2 regions of the Roseixanthobacter finlandensis genome follow, and region 1 is predicted to be linked to the other one. Evidence: predicted binding sites of a transcription regulator. Region 1 holds the regulator's gene; the other holds the start of a gene.

Evidence for each region. The regulator LexA, encoded in region 1, represses DNA repair genes until DNA is damaged. The targets are predictions, from matches to a motif close to TGTTCNNNNTGTGTTCNG.
Region 2: V5G24_RS19890 (YifB family Mg chelatase-like AAA ATPase) is a predicted target of LexA. The motif match lies at 7,435-7,452, and genes of this name have one in related genera.

The regions. Positions count from the first base shown of each region.
Region 1 is NZ_CM195536.1:2,500,537-2,510,635, reverse strand. Features, by position in the region: gene moaC (cyclic pyranopterin monophosphate synthase MoaC) at 1-285, shown strand, start outside; gene V5G24_RS11705 (molybdopterin molybdotransferase MoeA) at 324-1,538, shown strand; gene lexA (transcriptional repressor LexA) at 1,676-2,395, shown strand; gene V5G24_RS11695 (ComEC/Rec2 family competence protein) at 2,438-4,720, opposite strand; gene gltX (glutamate--tRNA ligase) at 4,848-6,263, shown strand; gene V5G24_RS11685 (sulfurtransferase TusA family protein) at 6,260-6,538, shown strand; gene V5G24_RS11680 (M20 aminoacylase family protein) at 6,611-7,777, opposite strand; tRNA gene V5G24_RS11675 (tRNA-Lys) at 7,934-8,009, shown strand; gene V5G24_RS11670 (sensor domain-containing diguanylate cyclase) at 8,093-9,364, opposite strand; gene V5G24_RS11665 (methyl-accepting chemotaxis protein) at 9,619-10,099, opposite strand, start outside.
Region 2 is NZ_CM195536.1:4,235,416-4,245,514, reverse strand. Features, by position in the region: gene lpxC (UDP-3-O-acyl-N-acetylglucosamine deacetylase) at 1-218, shown strand, start outside; gene V5G24_RS19915 (outer membrane protein assembly factor BamD) at 563-1,411, shown strand; gene recN (DNA repair protein RecN) at 1,417-3,102, shown strand; gene arfB (alternative ribosome rescue aminoacyl-tRNA hydrolase ArfB) at 3,128-3,550, opposite strand; gene olsB (l-ornithine N(alpha)-acyltransferase) at 3,752-4,819, opposite strand; gene V5G24_RS19895 (hypothetical protein) at 5,087-5,695, shown strand; gene V5G24_RS19890 (YifB family Mg chelatase-like AAA ATPase) at 5,844-7,376, opposite strand; gene V5G24_RS19885 (hypothetical protein) at 7,546-7,725, shown strand; gene V5G24_RS19880 (hypothetical protein) at 7,775-7,984, shown strand; gene V5G24_RS19875 (class I SAM-dependent methyltransferase) at 8,053-8,829, shown strand; gene V5G24_RS19870 (polyhydroxyalkanoic acid system family protein) at 8,833-9,147, opposite strand; gene gshB (glutathione synthase) at 9,184-10,099, opposite strand, start outside.

The DNA.
Region 1 (10,099 bases):
AAGCGCACCCATGAGCTCATTCCCCTGTGCCACCCGCTGATGATTTCCAAGGTGGAAGTGGAGATCGAGCCCGATGCCACCCTCCCCGGCCTCGTCGTGCGCGCCCGCGTCAAGACTAGCGGGCAGACTGGGGTGGAGATGGAGGCGCTGACGGCGGTTTCCCTCGCTTGCCTGACCATCTATGACATGGCCAAGGCCGCCGACCGCGGCATGCGCATCGAGGGGATTCGCCTGCTGGAGAAAGCTGGCGGCCGCTCCGGCGAATGGCGCGCCGACGACGCCTAAGGCGCCTGAGCTAAAAACTAAATCGGGAGCAGGGCGACATGGCATTGATGCCAGTGGATGAGGCCCTCGCGCTTGTGGTGGCCGGCGTTGTGCGATTGTCCGTGCAATCCGTGCCGGTTGCCGAAGCCACGGGCCGCGTGCTCGCCGCCGATCTTTGGGCGCGGCGAAGCCAGCCGGCCGCCGACATGTCGGCCATGGACGGATATGCGGTGGCCGCCGCCGATATCGCGCAGGTTCCCGCCACCTTGCGCGTGATCGGCGAATCCGCCGCCGGGCGTCCGTTTGCGGGCACAGTCGCGCCGGGGGAAGCGGTCCGCATCTTCACCGGCGCGCTCCTGCCCACGGGGGCGGACACGGTGGTGATTCAGGAAAATATCGCGCGCGAGGGGGATCTCATCACCACCACCGCCGCCACCGCGCCGCTGCGCAACGTGCGCAAGGCCGGGTTCGATTTTCCCGCCGGCAGCCTGATTCTTCCCGCCGGGCGCCGCCTCACCGGTCGTGACGTGATGCTGGCGGCGGCGGCCGACCATGCCACGCTCGACGTTATCGCGCGGCCGAAGGTGGGCATTCTGCAAACCGGCGATGAACTGGTTCGCCCCGGAGAAGGCCGCGGCGCGCTCTCCGACGTCGTGGTGTCGAATGTCTATGGCCTCGCGGCGCTGGCGCGCGCCCATGGGGCGGATGCGGTGGACCTCGGCCTTGTGGGCGATTCCCTTGATTCGACCCGCGCCGCCATCCGCGCCGCGGCCGAATCGGGAATAGACGTGCTGATCACCTCCGGCGGCGCCTCGGTGGGTGAGCACGATCTGATCGCGCCCGCCCTGCGCAGCGAGGGGGTGACGCTGACCGTCCACAAGATCGCCTTGCGGCCGGGAAAGCCGCTGATGTTCGGCGCGCGCGGCGCCATGCGCGTGCTGGGCCTGCCGGGAAATCCGGTGTCGGCTTATGTCGGCGCCGTGTTGTTCCTGGTTCCGCTGTTGAACGCGCTCCAGGGAGCCGCCACTCAGGGCCCGCACCTGCGCGCGGCGCGCCTCGGCTGCCCGGTGAGAGCCAATGATTCCCGGGTGGATTATATGCGCGCGACCCTCTCGTTCGCCGACGACGGAGCCTTGGTCGCGACGCCGCTGCCGATCCAGGACAGCTCGATGCTCACCACGCTCGCCATGGCCGATTGCCTGTTGATCCGGCCCGCTTTCGCACCCGCCGGAGAGACCGGCGATGCCTGTTCCGTGCTTCAGCTGCCCTCCTGAAATACCGTTAACGCGATGTTCACCCTTGCGGAACACAAAAGGAACAGCTAATGCTTGTTCATGATTTGTTTCGGTTTCAATGATCTCTTGCGGGACATCGCTGCCGAGACGGAAGCGGGATGGGGACGGGTGAGACCATGCTGACGCGCAAGCAATATGATCTGTTGCGTTTCATCCATGAACGCCTGAAGGAAACCGGCGTCCCGCCCTCCTTCGACGAGATGAAGGAAGCACTCGACCTTCGCTCAAAGTCCGGCATTCATCGGCTGATTACCGCCCTGGAAGAGCGCGGCTTCATTCGCCGCCTGCCCAATCGCGCCCGGGCGCTGGAAGTGGTCCGCCTGCCGGACAGCGCAGCCCCCGGCCTTGCCGCGAGCCGTGCGGCCACCGCCGGCGGGCGCGGCTTCTCCCCGAGCGTGATCGAGGGCAGCCTCGGCCGTGTGCGCCCGCCGTCGGAGGATGAGGAAACCGCGCCGACGGTGACCGTGCCGGTCATGGGCCGGATCGCCGCCGGATCGCCCATCTCGGCTATCCAAACCCGCAGCCACACCTTGAACGTGCCGCCCGAAATGCTGGGCACCGGCGAGCATTTCGCCCTGGAGGTGCGCGGCGACAGCATGATCGAGGCCGGCATCCTGGATGGCGACACGGTGCTGATCCGCAAATGCGACAGCGCCGAGACCGGGGACATCATCGTCGCCCTTGTGGACGATGAGGAAGCCACATTGAAGCGCCTGCGCAAGAAGGGCGCATCCATTGCGCTGGAAGCCGCCAATCCGGCCTATGAGACCCGGATCTTCGGCCCGGACCGTATCCGTGTGCAGGGGCGTTTGGTCGGCCTGATGCGCCGCTATTGAGTTTTCCGGGTTCAACCTGATTTCGGTCCTCACTTGGCGGCGTCAGCGGGCGGCATCGTCCTCGATCTGTGAAGCGGACCCCGCTTCTCTTTCCCCCTCGGTGACCGGCGGAAGAAGTGGCATCCACGGGCGCTGCTGACGTGCGGACCGCGCCGGGACGATGCGCCATCCCTCAAGCGATGCCTGCCCCTCGGGCGCACGAAACAAGGCCAGCGTGCCGGTATTGGCCATGTCTGTGGGCGTGACGACCCTCGCCGGGCATTTTTTCGGCGCCGGGTGGGGGCTCACGATCAGCGCCGCGTTCAGGCAGTCCGCCTCAAGCCCCTCCGGCCGACGGGAGACGGCGAGCACGCCGCCCGAGGTGGTGGCCGTGCATCCCAGCCGGTCGCAGCGAAACGCGTCGGCAAGGCCCTCGGACTGCGCGGTGCGGCTATCGCTCTCCCGGCTCAGCCATTGGTCCGCCACCATCCGATTGGAAGTCGCCCCGAGGATGGAAAGCCGCCCATCGCCCGCGCGCACCGCCACCGTGCGCCCGTTCGGCGCGATCAGAATGTCCGGTCGCGGCGGCGCGCCGCCGAGGCCGAGGGCCACGAGCGCCGGAACAAGCGCGATCGCCGCGAGCCGTCCCCGCAGCAGGCACAGGCACAGCAGGGCGAGGCTCGCGGCGAGCACCGAAGGCGGGTTGAACCAATCGGTCCGCAACCCGGCGCCCGGCAGCGCGGCCACCTTGTCCGACACGCCCACCATGATGTCGATGCCGAGCCCCATGATCGGCCAGGCCAGCGAATCCAGTCCGAACGGCAGCAGCAGCACGCCGAGCAGGCCGAACGGCATCACCAGGAAGCTCACCGCCGGCATGGCGGCGAGATTCGAGAGCAGGCCATAGGCGCCGATGCGCTGGAAATGCAGGGCGCCATAAGGCGCCGTCGCGAGGCCCGCGACCAGGGAGGTCAGCGCAAGGCCGCCCACGAACAGGGCGATCTTCAGCGCGATGCGCGCCACCGGCCCTTCGGCCGTCCATCCCAGGCGCAGCGGGCGCAGCCGCTCGAACGCCGCCACCAGCGCGAGCGTCGCGGCAAAGGACATCTGCATGCCGGGATCGAGCACCGAAACCGGCGCCGCCGCCAACACCAGCACCGCCGCCACCGCGACGCTGCGCAAGGTCAGCGCGGCGCGCCCCACGATCACCCCCAGCAGCACCAGGCCGAGCATGAGGAACGAGCGCTGCGCGGCGACATCATTGCCCGACAGCACGAGATAAAGCGCGCTTCCGGTCAGCGCACAGAGCGCCGCGAGCGATTTGACCGGCGCCCCGAGCGCCAAGGGCGGGAACAGCGCCAGCAGCCCGCGCACCAGCGCGAACAGCGTGCCCGCCACCAGCGCCATATGGAGGCCGGAAATCGACAGCACATGGGTGAGGCCGGACAGGCGCATGCTTTCTTCCACCGCCGGCGCGATGGAGGAGCGATCGCCAGTCACCAGCGCCACGGCGATGTCGGCGGCGGCACCGCTCAGCACCAGGCGGATGCGGGCGGCGAGCGCGACCCGCACGCCATGAACCAGGGCTGCGATGCGCACCGCTGTCGGCGGCGCTTGCGCGAGCGGCGTTGCTTTCGGCGGACCGAGGGCGAAGCCCACCGCATCGATGCCGGCGAACCAGGGCGCCCGGCCGAAATCATGCGCCCCCGCCATGGCCGGCCCGAGGGGCGGCAGCAGGCGCGCGGAAACGCTGATCCCAGCGCCGACACTGGGCGCCGATCCGCGCGGGAGGGAGAGGCGCACCCGCTCGGGCTTGAAATCCAGCCCCTTAGCCTGCGCGGTCTCCACCCGCAGCAGGATGCGGTCGGCGGTGGCGCGTTTTTCCAGATGCTCGACGAATCCGGTCAGCCGCACGCTGCCCGCCGGCGGAATCAGGATCGGCCGGGTGATGCGGGCGGTCTGCAGGCAGGCGAGCGTGAAGCCGCAGGCGAGCGCCGTCGCGCCCGCGAGCACCGCGAAGGAAGAGGCGCGCGCCCGCGCCGCCAGGGTTGCGGTCAGCATCACCGCCGTCAGCAGGAGACATGCGACGAGCGAGGGTTCCTGGTCGGCACCGAAATAGAGCAGGATGCCGGCGGCGAACAGCACCGGCAGCCAGAGCACCAGCCGCCCCGCCTCCGCCTCGGCGCGGATATCGGCGGCGATGCCGGTGAACAGGCGGGCCCGCAGTGCCTCCAGGGCACCGAACGGGCGCGGCGCGGCCTGCCCCGCGCCCCAGACAGCCGCCCGCGCGCCGCGCATCTCTGCGCGCGGTGGTTCGTCCTCGCCGGTGTTTGATGTTCCCGCCATGCCCCCGCGTTCCCCAACGCGCGCGCCTATGCTACACGGGCGCCGCCCGCGCGCCATATGCCGGCGGTGCACACAGCATCCCGGCGGCGCGCCCGCCCCGCTCCAGCCCCCTTTTCGGCGGACCTTCATGTCAGAGATCGTTACGCGCTTTGCTCCTTCTCCCACCGGCTTCCTGCACATCGGCGGCGCCCGCACCGCCTTGTTCAACTGGCTCTATGCCAGGGCGAAGGGCGGCAAGATGCTGCTGCGCATCGAGGACACGGACCGCCAGCGCTCGACGAAGGAAGCCATCGACGCGATCCTCGACGGCCTGACCTGGCTCGGCATCGAATGGGACGGTGACACGGTCTATCAGTTCGCCCGCGTCGCGCGGCATCAGGAAGCGGTGGCGCAGATGCTGGCGCTGGGCAATGCCTATCCCTGCTATGCCAGCGCGGAAGAGCTGGAGGAGATGCGCGAGACCGCGCGCAAGGAGGGCCGCCCGCCGCGCTATGATGGCCGCTGGCGCGATCGCGATCCCGCCGAGGCGCCGCAAGACCGCAAGCCAGTGATCCGCCTGCGCGCCCCGCAGGAGGGCGAGACCGTGATCCACGATCTGGTGCAGGGCACCGTCACGTTCCCGAACAAGGATCTGGACGACCTCGTCCTGCTGCGCTCCGACGGCACGCCCACCTATATGCTGGCCGTGGTGGTGGACGACCATGACATGGGTGTCACCCACATCATCCGCGGCGACGACCATCTCACCAATGCCGCGCGCCAGACCCAGATCTATCGCGCGCTCGGCTGGCCGGTGCCGGAGATGGCCCATATCCCCCTGATCCACGGGCCGGACGGCGCCAAGCTCTCCAAGCGGCATGGCGCGCTCGGCGTCGATGCCTATCGCGCGATGGGATATCTGCCGGCGGCGCTGCGCAATTATCTGGTGCGCCTCGGCTGGAGCCATGGCGACCAGGAGATGTTCTCCACCGAGGAGATGATCGCCTTGTTCGATCTCGACCATGTGGGCCGCTCGGCCGCGCGGTTCGATTTCCAGAAGCTGGAAAACATCAACGGGCATTACATCCGCGCGAGCACCGATGATGAATTGTTCGAAGCGGTCATGGCGCTCATCCCCTATCTGCCGGATGGCGCCGCGCGGCTCGCCAAGATGACGACCGAGCACAAGGCGCAGCTGCGCGCCGCCATGCCCGGGCTGAAGGAGCGGGCGAAGACGCTGGTGGAATTGCTCGACAATGCCGGCTTCATCTTCGCCGAACGGCCCCTGCCGCTGGAGGAGAAGGCGAGCGCGCTGCTCACCGGCGAAGCGCGCGCCCATCTCGGCGCGCTCCTGCCCGCGCTTGCCGCCGCCGAATGGACCGTGCCGGCCACCGAAGCGGCGGTGCGGGCCTATGCGGAGACAGCGGGCATCAAGCTCGGCGCGGTCGCCCAGCCGCTGCGCGCCGCCCTCACCGGGCGCACCACCTCGCCGCCGATCTTCGATGTGTTGTCGGTGCTCGGGCGCGAGGAAAGCCTTGCTCGGCTCAAGGAGCAGGCCGCGTGATCGGCCCGTTTCCGCGCAAGGCGCCGTCGGATGGGCCGCAGGCCGGCCCGTGCGACGTGCATCTCGACCTCAAGGGGCTGAAATGCCCCCTGCCCGCTTTGCGCACCCGCAAGGCGCTGGCGACCCTCGCGCCGGGAACGCTGCTGATCGTGACCTGCACCGACCCCATGTCGGTCATCGACATTCCCCACATCGCCCAGCAGACGGGCGATGTGTTCGAGGGGCATAAGGTGGAAGCCGGGGTGCTTGAATTCCGCCTGCGTAAGGCCAAGTAATCGCGGAAAGCAAGGTGTGATCGCGGTCCGCGAATCATCGCGGAACCGCTCGACGCAGGGCGCCGCCGCGGCTCAGGCCGGTTGCAGCGCGGTTTCCACCAGGCGCACCCAATAGGACGCCCCGAACGGGATCGCCGCATCGGCGAAATCATAGGCGGGATGGTGCAGGCCGGCGCTCGGGCCGTTGCCCACGAAGATATAAGCGCCGGGGCGGGCTTCCAGCATATAGGCGAAATCCTCGGCTGCCATCAGGGGTGGCGCGGTCCCGTCCACCTGCGGCGCGCCGGCGACGTCCTCCGCAACGCGCTGGGCGAAGGCGGTCTGAGCCGGATGGTTCACGGTGACGGGATAGCCCTCGACGAACCGCACTTCGGCTTGCGCGCCGAACGCACCGGCCACCCCTTCCGCGATCTGCTTCACCCGTTCGCGCAATTGCAGGCGCACGGCGGGAGAGAGGCTGCGCAGCGTGCCGGTGAGTTTCGCGCTCGGCGGCAGCACATTGTCCGCCTCGCCGGCGTGGAACATGGCGATGGACACCACGCCCGAGTCCAGCGGGTCCACATTGCGCGCGACCACCTGCTGCAAGGCGGTGACGATGGCGGCGCCGGTCAGCACGACATCCACGCCCTCATGGGGCTTGGCGGCGTGGGAGCCCTTGCCTTCGATGGTGATTTCGAGATGATCGGCGGACGCCATGATGGCGCCCTCGCGGATGCCGAAACAGCCCACCGGCAGGCCCGGCAGATTGTGCATGCCGTAGACTTCGTCGATGCCGAAGCGCTCCATCAGCCCGTCCTGCACCATGGCGCGGCCGCCCGCGCCGCCTTCCTCCGCCGGCTGGAACACCATGATCGCCGTGCCGGCGAAATTGCGCGTCTCGGCGAGGTGCCGCGCGGCACCCAGCAGCATGGAGGTGTGCCCGTCATGGCCGCAGGCGTGCATCTTGCCGGGGGTCTTCGAGGCATAGAGCGCGCCGGTGCGCTCGAGGATCGGCAAGGCGTCCATGTCGGCCCGCAGCGCAATGGTGCGCCCCGCCCCGCCCGTGCCGCGGATCACGCCCACGACGCCGGTGCGCCCGATGCCCGTGACCACCTCGTCGCAGCCGAACGCGCGCAATTGCTCGGCGACAAAGCCCGAGGTGACGGGCAGATCATATTGCAGCTCCGGGGTTTGGTGGAGCTGCTGGCGCCAGGCGGTGAGTTCGTCCGCCGCATCGGCGAGACGGTTGATGACGGGCATGAAGGGCCTCCTTCTCGGGCGGATGGTGCGCGCGGGCGCGGGATGCGGTCAATACCGCCCAGGCCGGTAATCGGGCGCACACGGGGGCTGCGCACAGGCAGTTTCCCTTAGCCACCTTGACCCTGCGGCCCGCGCGGCCTAACACCCATGCCCAGTGAGCCCGTAGCTCAGCCGGTAGAGCACGTGACTTTTAATCATGGGGTCTCGGGTTCGAATCCCGACGGGCTCACCATTCAGACCAGCGGCCTGACACACAAGCAGCTAGGTTTCAGCAGCCTGGTTTCGCCCCGCGCCGCACGCGTGGCCTGACAGCGCCTAGGCGACGTGGAGTTCGAGCCGGTCGCGGCCGCTGTTCTTGGCGCGATAGAGCGCTTCGTCGGCATGGCGCATGAAGTCCACGACGGTGAGATCAGTCGCGTTCCTCGCGGCGCAGATGCCGATGCTCGCGCTGACGGACGTCAGATAGGGATGGATTTCGCTCCAGGGCTCGCGGGCCATGGACGCGCGGATGCGCCGGCCGACCGCGACGGCGCCCTCGGCGGTGGCATCCGGCAGCAGCACCGCGAATTCCTCGCCGCCGAAGCGGGCGGCGAGATCGATCGACTGGCGCACCGCCTCGTGGACGATCGTGGCCGTGCGTCGCAGGCAATTGTCGCCGACCACATGGCCGAAGCGATCATTGACCGATTTGAAATGATCGATATCGATAAGCAGCAGCGAAATCGCCCCCCCCTCGCGGCGGCAGCGTTGCCAGGCTTCCTCAAGCCCGGCGTCGAACCTGCGACGGTTGGGAAGGCCGGTCAGGCCGTCGGTGGCGGCCATCGCGGCGAGATCAGCCAGTGCGCGTTTCAGCACCGAGATGTCGGAATGGGTGAAATAGCCGATGCCGCTCGCGGTGCGGCGCGCGATCACGCGGCGCCAACGCCCGCCCGGCAGCTCGACCTCGAACGGCGCGCCGGCGAAGCGGATATTGTCGAGCACGGACGCATCGACGACGCGGCTCAAACTCCCCGCCTTCGCCCACGCGCGCTTGACGATATCAACCAGTGTCAGCCCGATGATCGGTTCGCCGGGCGCGATGTCGTAGAGCGCCCGGAACTCACTGTTGACGGCGATGATCTTGTCGTTCTGGTCGAGCACCATCGCACCGTCGGCGATGTAATCGAGTAGATCGATGGGAAATTCGTTCCAAACGGCCGGATCCGGTGCGTGGTTGTTGTCATCGGAAAGTTCATGCCAGATTCGGATGCGGCCGCCATCCGGAGTCTGAAGAGATGCCACGCGCAGACGACGACCATTGTGCGTGAAAACGAAGGGCCGTGTCTGATTGCGATGCCGATCCACGCCCTCGTCAATATAGCGCTCTATGTTCAACATCTCTTCTTCAGACAATCTGCCAGCATAAAATCGACGCAAGTTTTCCCTATAGGGCTCGCCAGAATAGACCTGCCCATGATGCTCGGGAAAAAACCGTGTGAATGCAGGATTCCAAAAAATAGTGCGGTCTTCTGAGTCAAAAAGACATACAGCTATATCTATAGTGTCCAGCAATGTTGATATAAAGAAATAACCACTTTGTTCAGACACGGGTATGCTCTAAAAGTTTTCGCTGCGTCCAATATTAGGTCATCCCGTATGGTGGTAACAAGCGCTTCTTTCGTCGCGGTATTATGGTATTGACGCGCTATCACTTTTACGATTTTTAGAAGATATTTCTTCGCAATCCCCGCAAATATGTCCTTTCCATTTGAAGCATTCTCGGTGAAACTCAGGCAAGAAAATGCCATAAGGACATTATGCTTGCCTGCTTTTTCAAAATAACTCCGGTTTGTGACAAAGTATTAACGCGTCGATTCCGAAGCGTCTGCCAGGAGGGCGGCCATTTCTCCGTTCAACCGCTCGGCGAAATGGGAAACCTCCGTGGCGACGCTGCGCGCCTGCATCGCGCCCGAGCGAATCTCTTTCGTCTTGCCGGAAACCTGGGTGATCATCTGGCTCACGGAATGAGTCGTTGCCACCTGCTGTTGAACGCCGGCGGACAGGGCGACAAACACTTGGCTCACCTGCCCGACATTGCCGGAAATATCGCTGACGGCGGTCGCGGCTTCGGTGCTTGTGGCTTGGACCGCTTCCACCTGTGTCCGGATCTCCTTCGTGGCATTGGCGGTCTGCACGGCAAGCGCCTTGACCTCCTGCGCCACGATCGCAAATCCCCGCCCGGCTTCTCCCACGCGCGCCGCCTCGATGGTCGCATTCAAGGCGAGCAAATTGGTCTGGGCGGCGATCTTCTCGATCAGCGCGGTCACAGCGCCGATGCGCCCC
Region 2 (10,099 bases), 1.7 Mb from region 1:
CGCTGGACGCGGTGGGCGATCTGGCGCTTGCCGGTATGCCCCTGATGGCCCGCTACCGCTCCTTCCGCGGCGGCCACAAGCTGAATTTCAACGTGGTGGATGCTCTGCTGGCGGATCGCTCGGCCTTCGCCGTGGTGGATGCCCCGGTTCGCGGCCGGCGCGAAGGCGCGGAACTCGCGGTCGGCGCCCCCGTCCTCGCCTACGCCCCGGAGCGCTGAGGCGCTGGGCTTGGGCATTCATGCGCGGCCCTGGTGCCGCGCCCCGTTTTCCCCGTCGTTTTACCGGCCCATGTTCGGGGTGCTATGCGGGCGAGGCGATCTTTGCCGGCGTCCCGCATTCTCGCGTCTACATCGTCGCGCCCCGGCTCCGCTGCGCCGCGTGCACCCGTCGCCGGCTTGACGTGCGCGCCCCCGCCCTTAAAACCCTAGCGAACCGGGTCGCGGAAACGCAATTGACGTCGCTTTGCCCGCGCCCGCCACATTGCCGACTGAAAGCGCCTTTAGCCGCGTAGTCTGCGGCGTTCTGCACGGAAGCCGACGGCTTGGGATGGAACCTTCACGTGATGCGCCTTTTCACTGACGCCGCTGTCCTGCGCACCCGGGCGGCCAGCTTGCTCGCGATCCTCTGCCTTGCCACCGGCCTTGCCGGCTGCGCCAGCACCAAGGACGATGTGATTCCGCCCGACGAGCCGGCCGAGAAGATCTACAACGAGGGGCTGACCCTCATGCGCAAGGGCGACCTTGTGGCCGCCGCCAAGCGATTCGAGGATCTCGACCGCACCCACCCCTATTCGGAATGGGCGCGCAAGGCGCTGCTGATGGACACCTATGTCTATTACGAGGCGGGCAAATATGACGAGGCCATCGCCGCCGGCAAGCGCTACATGGCGCTGCATCCGGGCTCCGATGACGCGGCTTATGCGAGCTACCTCGTCGCCTCCGCCTATTTCGACAATATCCCCGACATCACCCGCGACCAGAGGGCCACGCGCCAGGCGCTCGACGCGCTGGACGAGGTGATTCGCAAATATCCGAACACGGAATATGCCGCCTCCGCCAAGAAAAAGGTGGAAGTGGCGCGCGACCAGCTGGCCGGCAAGGAAATGATGATCGGCCGCTATTATCTGGAAAACCGCAATTACACCGGCGCCATCAACCGCTTCAAGGTGGTGGTCACGCAATACCAGACAACCCGGCAGGTGGAAGAAGCCCTGTTCCGCCTGACCGAAGCCTATATGGCGCTCGGCATCACCTCCGAGGCGCAGACCGCCGCTGCCGTGCTGGGCTATAATTTTCCCGATAGCCAGTGGTACAAGGACGCCTATAAGCTCGTGCAGTCGAGCGGCAAGCTGCCGGTCGAAAACAAGGGGTCCTGGATCAGCCAGGCCTTCAAGAAGCTCGGTCTCGGCTAGAATCCATGCTCTCCTCTCTCTCGATCCGGGACATCGTTCTGATCGAGAAGCTCGATCTGGCGCTGGCGGACGGCCTCACCGTCCTCACCGGCGAGACGGGCGCGGGAAAGTCTATCCTGCTGGATGCGCTGTCTCTCGCGCTCGGCGGTCGGGGCGATGGCGGCCTGGTGCGCCATGGCGAGGCGAAGGGGCAGGTGACGGCGGTCTTCGATCTGCCGCTCGCCCATCCCGCCCGCGCCATCCTCTCCGCTGCCGACATCGCGGATGAGGGCGATGTGATCGTCCGCCGCATCCAGATGGCCGACGGGCGCACGCGCGCCACCATCAATGAACAGCCGGTGAGCGTACAGACCTTGCGCGCGCTCGGCGCCCGGCTGGTCGAACTCCACGGGCAGCACGATGATCGCGCGCTGGTGGACCCCACCACTCACCGCACGCTGCTGGACGCCTTTGGCGGCCTTTCCGCCAAGACCGAGTCGGTCGCCCGTCTCTGGCGCGCCTGGCGCGCGGCGCTCTCGGAGGCCGGCGCCGAGCGTGCCCGGCTGGAAGAGGCGCAGAAGGAAGCCGATTTCATTCGCCACGCGGTGGAGGAACTCACCGCGCTCGGCCCCGAGGCGGGGGAAGAAGTCATGCTCGCCCAGCGCCGCACCACCATGATGCGGTCGGAAAAGATCGCCGGCGACCTCTCCGAGGCACTGGAGGCGGTGGGCGGCAGCGGCTCGCCCGTGCCCTCGCTCTCCGCCGCCGTGCGGCGGCTGGAGCGCCGCGCGGGCGAATCACAGGGCCTGGTCCGGCCGGCGGTGGAGGCCATCGACCTCGCCCTCGACGCGCTGGAGACCGCCCGATCGCATCTGGAAACCGCGCTTCGCGACGCCGCCTTCGATCCGCGCGAGCTCGAACGGGTGGAGGAGCGGCTGTTCGCTCTGCGCGCGGCGGCCCGCAAATATGGCGGCGCCATCGACGATTTGCCCAAGGTCGCGGCGCGATTCGCAGCCCAATTGGACGCCTTGAACCGCAGCGCCACCACGCTCGCGGCGCTGGAAGCCAAGGTTGCGGAAGCGGAGGACGCCTATCGCGGGGCGGCCGCCGCGCTTTCCGCCGATCGCAAGGCCGCCGGCGCCAAGCTGGATGCGGCGGTGGATGCCGAGTTGCCGCCGCTCAAGCTGGAGCGCGCCCATTTCACCGCCCGCATCGACAGCGATCCCCGCGCGCCCGGCGCGGAAGGCTATGACCGGGTGGAATTCTGGGTGCGCACCAATCCCGGCACCCGGCCCGGCCCCATGATGAAGGTGGCCTCGGGCGGCGAGCTTGCACGCTTCCTGCTTGCGCTGAAGGTGGTGCTGGCGGATCGCGGCTCCGCACCGACCCTGATTTTCGACGAGATCGACACCGGCGTGGGCGGCGCGGTGGCGGATGCCATCGGCCATCGCCTCTCGCGCCTCGCCGGGCAGGTGCAGGTGATCTGCGTGACCCATGCGCCCCAGGTGGCGGCGCGGGCGGGCCAGCATCTGCTGATTTCCAAGGCCTCCGCCGGCACCGGGAGGGACGCGCCCGTGACCACGCGGGTCGCGCCGCTCGATGCGCCGAACCGCAAGGAGGAGATCGCCCGTATGCTGGCCGGCGCCAGCATCACCCCGGAAGCCCGCGCGGCGGCGGAAAAATTGCTCCAGGCGGCTGCCGTTTCCGCGTGAGGCGGGTGAGCGGCGGTCTGCGCCTTCAATCCGCCGGCGGCTTGTTCTGGCGCAGGGTTTTCACCACGCCGCGCCGCTCCTTTGCCTCTAGCCGCCGTTCCTTCGAGCCGAGGGTGGGGCGGGTGGGCCGGCGGATCGGGGCGACATAGGTCGCCTCGCGAATCATCTCCACAAGGCGCTCCAGCGCGTCGGCACGATTGCGCTCCTGGGTGCGGTGGCGCTGTGCCTGGATGATGACGACGCCGTCCTGCGTCATGCGCTTGCCGGCGATGCGGATGAGGCGATGCTTCACGCCGTCGGGCAGATTCGGCGAGGCGAAGGCGTTGAAGCGCAATTGCACCGCGCTCGACACCTTATTGACATTCTGCCCGCCGGGTCCCGATGCGCGCACGAAGGCGAGTTCGATCTCGTCCTCGGAAATGGCGATGCGGGGGGTGATCTCAATCATGGCAAGCCCGGACGCGCGGAATGCTGCACCGGCCCGACAGCCGGCCGGCAGGCCCCAGCTATGGCAGAAAGCCGCGCCGCGCGACAGGCTTGCGCGTTCCCGCGCTGCCGGTTCCACGGTCGCCGGCCGCGCAAAGCACTGGAAAATCCGGCCTCGCAGCTCGGGGCGGCGCCGCGCTGGCAGCCCACCGACGCGACGAGCTCAGATGGCGTGGCGGTTCGCGGTGGGGCCGAAATGCTCCACATAGCGGGCGCTGATGATGGAGCGCGGCAGCACCACGAGCACGTCGGTGGTGCCGAACTGATGGTCCACCACCGCACCGTCGCCCACGAAGCCGCCGAGCCGCAGATAGCCCTTCACCAGGGGCGGCAGGGCATGCAGCGCCGCCTTCATGTTGATCTCAGCCTTGGGCATGCGATCCATGGGCACATAGCGCTTGTCGAGCGCGCGGGCGCGCCAGTCCTCGGGCGCGAGCGCGTTGTGGTGCAGGAACGAGAGCTGGAGCGCGAGCGCCTCGGGGTCGGTGCCCTCCAGGCTCGCGCAGCCGATCATCACATCGATATTGTTGCGCAGGATATAGGCCCACACGCCGTGCCACAGCAGCTCCACCGTGCGCTTGTTGCGATACGGCTTGAGCACGCAGGAGCGACCCAACTCCAGGAATTTGAGGCCCGGATGCGCGGCGACGATGCGGTTCACGTCGAACTCGCTCTGGGTGTAGAAGCCGCCATGGCGGTCCGCCACATCCTGCTTGAGCAGGCGATAGGTGCCGACGACCTTGGGCTTGCGGCGGCCGAGCACCATCTTTCCGGCTTCGTAATCCAGCACCAGCATGTGGTCGCAGATGGCGTCGAACGCATCCACGTCGCGCCGGGCGAGCCGGGCGGCGGCGTCGGGCACGGCGGACATTTCCTCGTAGAAGACCTTATAGCGCAGGCGCTGGGCGCGGCGCACGTCGCGCGCGGTGCGAGCGAGCCGCACTTCCAGCGGCCCGAGACGGCCGAGCACCACCGGCTCGCCGAACGGCACGGCCTCGCGGTGGCGGATGCCGGAATAGGCGCGGAAATCGGAGACCAGCTTCTGCGGGCCGTTCAGCGCCGGCTTGCCATCCGCGCGCGGCACGGGCGGCGCAAACAGCGGCGCGCCGAACTTGGCGCCGGGGAATTTGGCGAAGCCTTCCTTGGCCACGTCAATGCCGCGGCCCACCAGAGCCGGCCAGCTGAAGGGCTGCGGGTCGAGACCGGAACCGGACGGATCTTGGCGTTTCATGCAACGACCCCCTCCTCGGGCCGCCGCTGGACAACGGCGGTTCTATGGGATGCCGCGCGCCGTCCCAGACGAGCTCGAAACCGGGCGCGCGCATCGTGCGCGTTCATCCCGCGTGACCATCACATTCACCATAGTTTTCCTACGGCTATGTGACAATGGCAGATTGTGACACCCCGGTCCTGTCACATGACGGCGGTGGCGCATTGCAGGCTTTAGGGCCGCATGCTAGCGCGAGATGACGTAGGGCAATGGGGATTCGGGGGTATCATGTCTAAGGTTCGGTTTCTTTCGCGCGCGGCCGGCTGCGCGCTGGCGCTCAGCATGGCGTTTTCGAGCCTGGCCCAGGCCCAGGCGATGCCCACCCCCGCCGCCGTCACCGTCATCAACGTGCCCGGCGTCGGCGCGATGAATGTGCTGAGCTATCAGGCGCGCTTCGTTTCCGCCGATCCGGCCACCCGCCGCGTGGTGCTCGAAACCCCGAACGGCAAGCGCTGGGCGGTGATCGCCCCGCCGCTGCTGGGCGATGTCATGCTGCTCGCCAACAGCCGCAAGCTGCTGATCCGCGTGCTGCCCGGCCTCGTCACCGCGCTCGGGAAGGCCCATCAGGGCACGCCCGGCGTCGCGGTCTCCGAACTTGTGCTGAAGGACGGCCTGCCGGGCTGGCCGGAGGACTATGGCTTCCGGGAAGTCACCATCACCTCCATCCTGGTGAATATCGACAAGACCAACGGCACCATCAGCTTCGAGGGGCTGGACGGCGCGGTGCGCACGGTGAAGGCGGCCAATCCGCAGGTGCTGGCCGATCTCCAGAAGGTGGAACTGGGCGATTTGTGCCAGATCACCTATTACGAAGGCCTCGCCATCAACGCCATGTAGTTTCTCCCTCTGGCATCGCCGCGCGGCGGGCAGGATCGAGGGTTCGCCCGCGCGGGCAAGGGCTTGCGCGGGCAAGGGCTTGCGCGGGCAAGGGCCTGCGAAGCAAGAGTCTGCGGGCGCAAAAAGGTGAAACATAAGCGGCGGCGGCTCAGGCCGCCGCGCGCGAGCGGTCGGCCAGGGCACGATAGGCCAGCGCCTCCGCCAGATGCCGGCGGCCAAGGCTTTCCGCCCCGTCGAGGTCGGCGAGGGTGCGGGCGACCTTGAGCACCCGGTGATAGCCGCGCGCCGACAGATTCATGGCGCTGGTGGCATCGCGCAGCAAAGCGAGCCCACCGGCATCGGGCGCGGCGACCACCTCCAGAAGCGGGCCGGTCGCCTGGGCATTGGTGCGGATGTCGGGCCGGTCCAGCGCGGCGTAGCGCTCCACCTGGAGGGTGCGCGCGGCGGCGACCCGCGCCGCCACCTCCCGCGAGCCCTCGGCCGGGGCGGGCAGCACCAGATCGGCGGCGGTGACGGCCGGCACATCCAGATACAGGTCGATGCGGTCGAGGAACGGACCGGAAAGGCGCCCCTGGTAATCCTCCTTGCAGCGCGGCCCGCGCTTGCAGGTGAAGCCGGGCTCGCCCGCATGGCCGCAGCGGCAGGGGTTCATGGCGGCGATCAATTGGAACCGCGCCGGATAGGTCACGCGGTGATTGGCGCGGGCGATCAGCACATCGCCGGTTTCCAGCGGCTGGCGCAGGGAATCCAGCACCTGGGGCGAGAATTCCGGCAATTCGTCCAGGAACAGCACGCCGTGATGGGCGAGCGAGACCTCGCCCGGCTTCGCCTTCGCCCCGCCGCCCACCATCGCCGCCATGCTGGCGGAATGATGCGGGGCGCGGAATGGCCGGCGATCCACCAGGGCGCCGTCCTGGATCGCGCCCGCCACCGACGCGACCATGGAGACGTCCAGCATCTCCGCCGGCGAGAGCGGCGGTAGGATGGAGGGCAGGCGCTGGGCCAGCATGGATTTGCCGGCGCCGGGCGGGCCGACATAGAGCAGATTGTGACCGCCGGCGGCCGCGACCTCGAGCGCGCGCTTGGCGGTTTCCTGGCCCTTCACGTCCCTGAGGTCGAGGTTCGAGCTTCCGGGCGGGCGCAGGCGCGGGTCCGGCCGGGCGAGGATCTGCCGGCCCGTGACATGGTTTGCCAATTGGATCAGCGAGATGGGGGCGAGAATCTCCATGTCCGGGCTGGCCCAGGCGGCTTCCGCGCCGCAGGCGCCGGGGCAGATGAGCCCGTGTCCGCGGGCATTGGCGCCGATCGCCGCCGGCAGCACGCCCGCCACCGCGGCGATGGACCCGTCGAGCCCGAGTTCGCCCACCACCGTGAAGCCGGCGAGCGCATCGCCCGGAATGGCGCCGATCGCCGCCATCAGCCCGAGCGCGATGGGCAGATCATAATGGGAGCCTTCCTTCGGCAAATCGGCGGGGGCGAGATTGATGGTGATGCGCCGCGCGGGCAAGGCAAGCCCCGAGGCGATCAGGGCGGCGCGCACGCGCTCCTTGGCTTCGGTCACGGCCTTGTCGGGCAGGCCGACGATGGTGAAGGCCGGCAGGCCCGGCGCCACATGCACCTGCACATCCACCGGCCGTGCGTCCACGCCCTCGAACGCCACGGTCGCCACACGCTGGATCACGCTTCAGCCCCCCGGCTTGCCCCTGCGACCCAAGGTAGTGGAGGGCGCCCGGCGGCACAAGAACATATTGGGAACACCGCGTTTATGCGCCCTTTATGAAAAGCCCACAGGTTCGCGATGGCACGCTTACGGCGGGCGGCGGGATAACAGCGGCCGTGAGGACCGACCCATGACCCAATCGCATTATGTCTCCCCCGCCGCCTTTCCCGCCCCGCACGCCCGCCCGCTGCCGCCGCAGCAGAGCCGAGGCGTGCGCCGGCCCGGCCCGCTCGCCCGCATGGCGCTGAAGGCGGCCTTCCTCGTGCCGCTGCTGGTGCTGGCGTTCGTGCTTCACGCCCTGCTGGGCTGAAGGCGGCCCCGCACCCCGATCACATCCCGCCGGCCCTGGAGGTCGAACCATGACCCACATTCAGTCCTTGTCCCCCAAGTCCCGCCGCGAGGGCGCGCGGGAGGCCGAACCAAGCCTCGGCTGGGCCGAGTGGGGCAGCCTGGGCAATGGCCGCATCCTTCCGTTCACGCGCGCCTCCGTGCGGGATGCGGCCCCGGTCTGCGTCCGCGCGCTGCTGGTTGCGTTTGCCCTGGTGTGCATCATTGCTATGGTGCGGTGAGAGCGCCCGCCGCGCTCCTCTTCCGCGCTGCCCTTCCGCGCTCGCGCGCGCAACCGAAGCCTTGCATCATGACCAATCTCAAAGAAGGCGACCACGAGCGCCTCGTCTCCGCCCAGTTCAGCCCGCAAGCCGCAGCTTATGTGGCGAGCGCGGTCCATGCGCAGGGCGCCGATCTTGATGCCCTCGCGCAGATGATGGTGGGCCGCGGCGCGGCACGGGTGCTGGATCTCGGCTGCGGCGGCGGTCATGTGAGCTTCACCGTGGCGCCCCATGTGGCGCGGGTCGTCGCCTATGACCTGTCGGACCGCATGCTGGAGGCGGTCGCCGGGGAGGCGCAGCGGCGCGGCCTCGCCAATATCGAGACCGCCTGGGGCGTGGCGGAGGAATTGCCGTTCCCCGATGCCTCCTTCGATTTTGTAGTCTCGCGCTTCAGCGCCCATCATTGGCGCGATCTCTCGGCGGGGCTGACGCAGGCGCGCCGCGTGCTGAAGCCGAATGGGCGGGCCATTTTCATGGACGTGGTCGCGCCGCCGAGCGATGTGCTGGACACGTTCTTGCAGACCATCGAGCTTCTGCGCGACCCCTCCCATGCCCGCGATTTCGCGGTCGGCGAATGGGTGGAGCGCGCGCAGGCGGTGGGGCTGGCGTGCCAGTCGGTGACCGAAGGGCGGCTGCGGCTGGAATTCTCCTCCTGGATCGCCCGCATCAACACGCCCGATCTGCACGTGGCGGCGATCCGTTCGCTGGAAGAACTGGCCACGCGCGACGTGCGCGCCCATTTCGAGATCGAGGCGGACGGCTCCTTCACCCTCGATACCGCGACGCTTGTGTTCGTGCCGGTCTGACGTCTATTTCTTCTGACCCAGCAGCAGATGGCCCTGCTTCTGGATCAGCGCCTTGGCCTTTTCCGCCATCAAATGCAGCAGCCAGGGCAATTCCACGGAGAGATGCACGGCGGTGTCCGCCACGTCCAGCGTGCCGTGGGCGGTATGGCCCAGCACGCCGACGCGGAATTGCAGGTGGGAATCGGTCCAGGTCTCTTCCATCACCTGCAATTTGTCGCCGAATTTCGACCGCACGCTGGTGAGCCCGCCCTGGAGGCGGCGCGTCGCCTCCCCCTTGCCGAGCTTGTGGGGAATGGAGACGGTCAAGGGCTGGGGCATGGCGGGTACCTCGGCTGAGCGGACGGCAGGGCGCGATCAGGCGCCCCGCTTTTCCTCGATCTTGTCCCAGATCTGCGCGGCGATATCGGGGCCGCCGAGCCGCTTGATGGCGCGCAGCCCGGTGGGCGAGGTCACGTTGATCTCGGTCAGATTGCCGTCGATCACGTCGATGCCCACGAACAGCAGGCCGCGCGCGCGCAGCTCCGGGCCGATGCGCTTGCAGATTTCCTGCTCGCGGTCGGTGAGGTCGGTGGGCTTTGCCGCGCCGCCGCGTACCATGTTGGAGCGCAGATCCCCTTCGCTCGGCACGCGGTTGACCGCGCCAGCGGCTTCCCCATCCACCAGGATGATGCGCTTGTCGCCGTGTTTCACGGCCGGCAGGAAGCGCTGGATCACCCAGGGCTCGCGGAAGGTGACGGCGAAGAAATCATAGAGCGAGCCGAAATTCAGGTCATCGGCGGTCAGGCGGAACACCGCGCCCCCGCCATGGCCGTAGAGCGGCTTCATCACCACATCGCCGAACTCGGCCCGGAACGCCTTGATCTCGTCGAGGTCGCGGGTGATCAGGGTGGGCGGCATCAGCTCGGGAAAATCGGTGACGAAGATTTTTTCCGGCGCGTTGCGCACCTGGGCGGGATCGTTCACCACCAGCGTCTTGGGGTGGATGCGCTCCAGGAAATGGGTGGAGGTCACATAGGCCATGTCGAACGGCGGGTCCTGGCGCAGCAGCACCACGTCGTAATCGGTCAGCGACACCCGCCGCTTCTCGCCCAGGGTGAAATGCTTGCCCGCCTCGTCGGCGACGGTCAGCGGCTCGACGGTGGCGAACACCTTGCCGTCGCGCATGGCGAGCTGGTCGGGGGTGTAGTGCACCAGCGCGTGGCCGCGCTTCTGGGCTTCGAGCAGAAGCGCGAACGTGGAATCGCCGGCAATATTGATGCGGGCGATATGG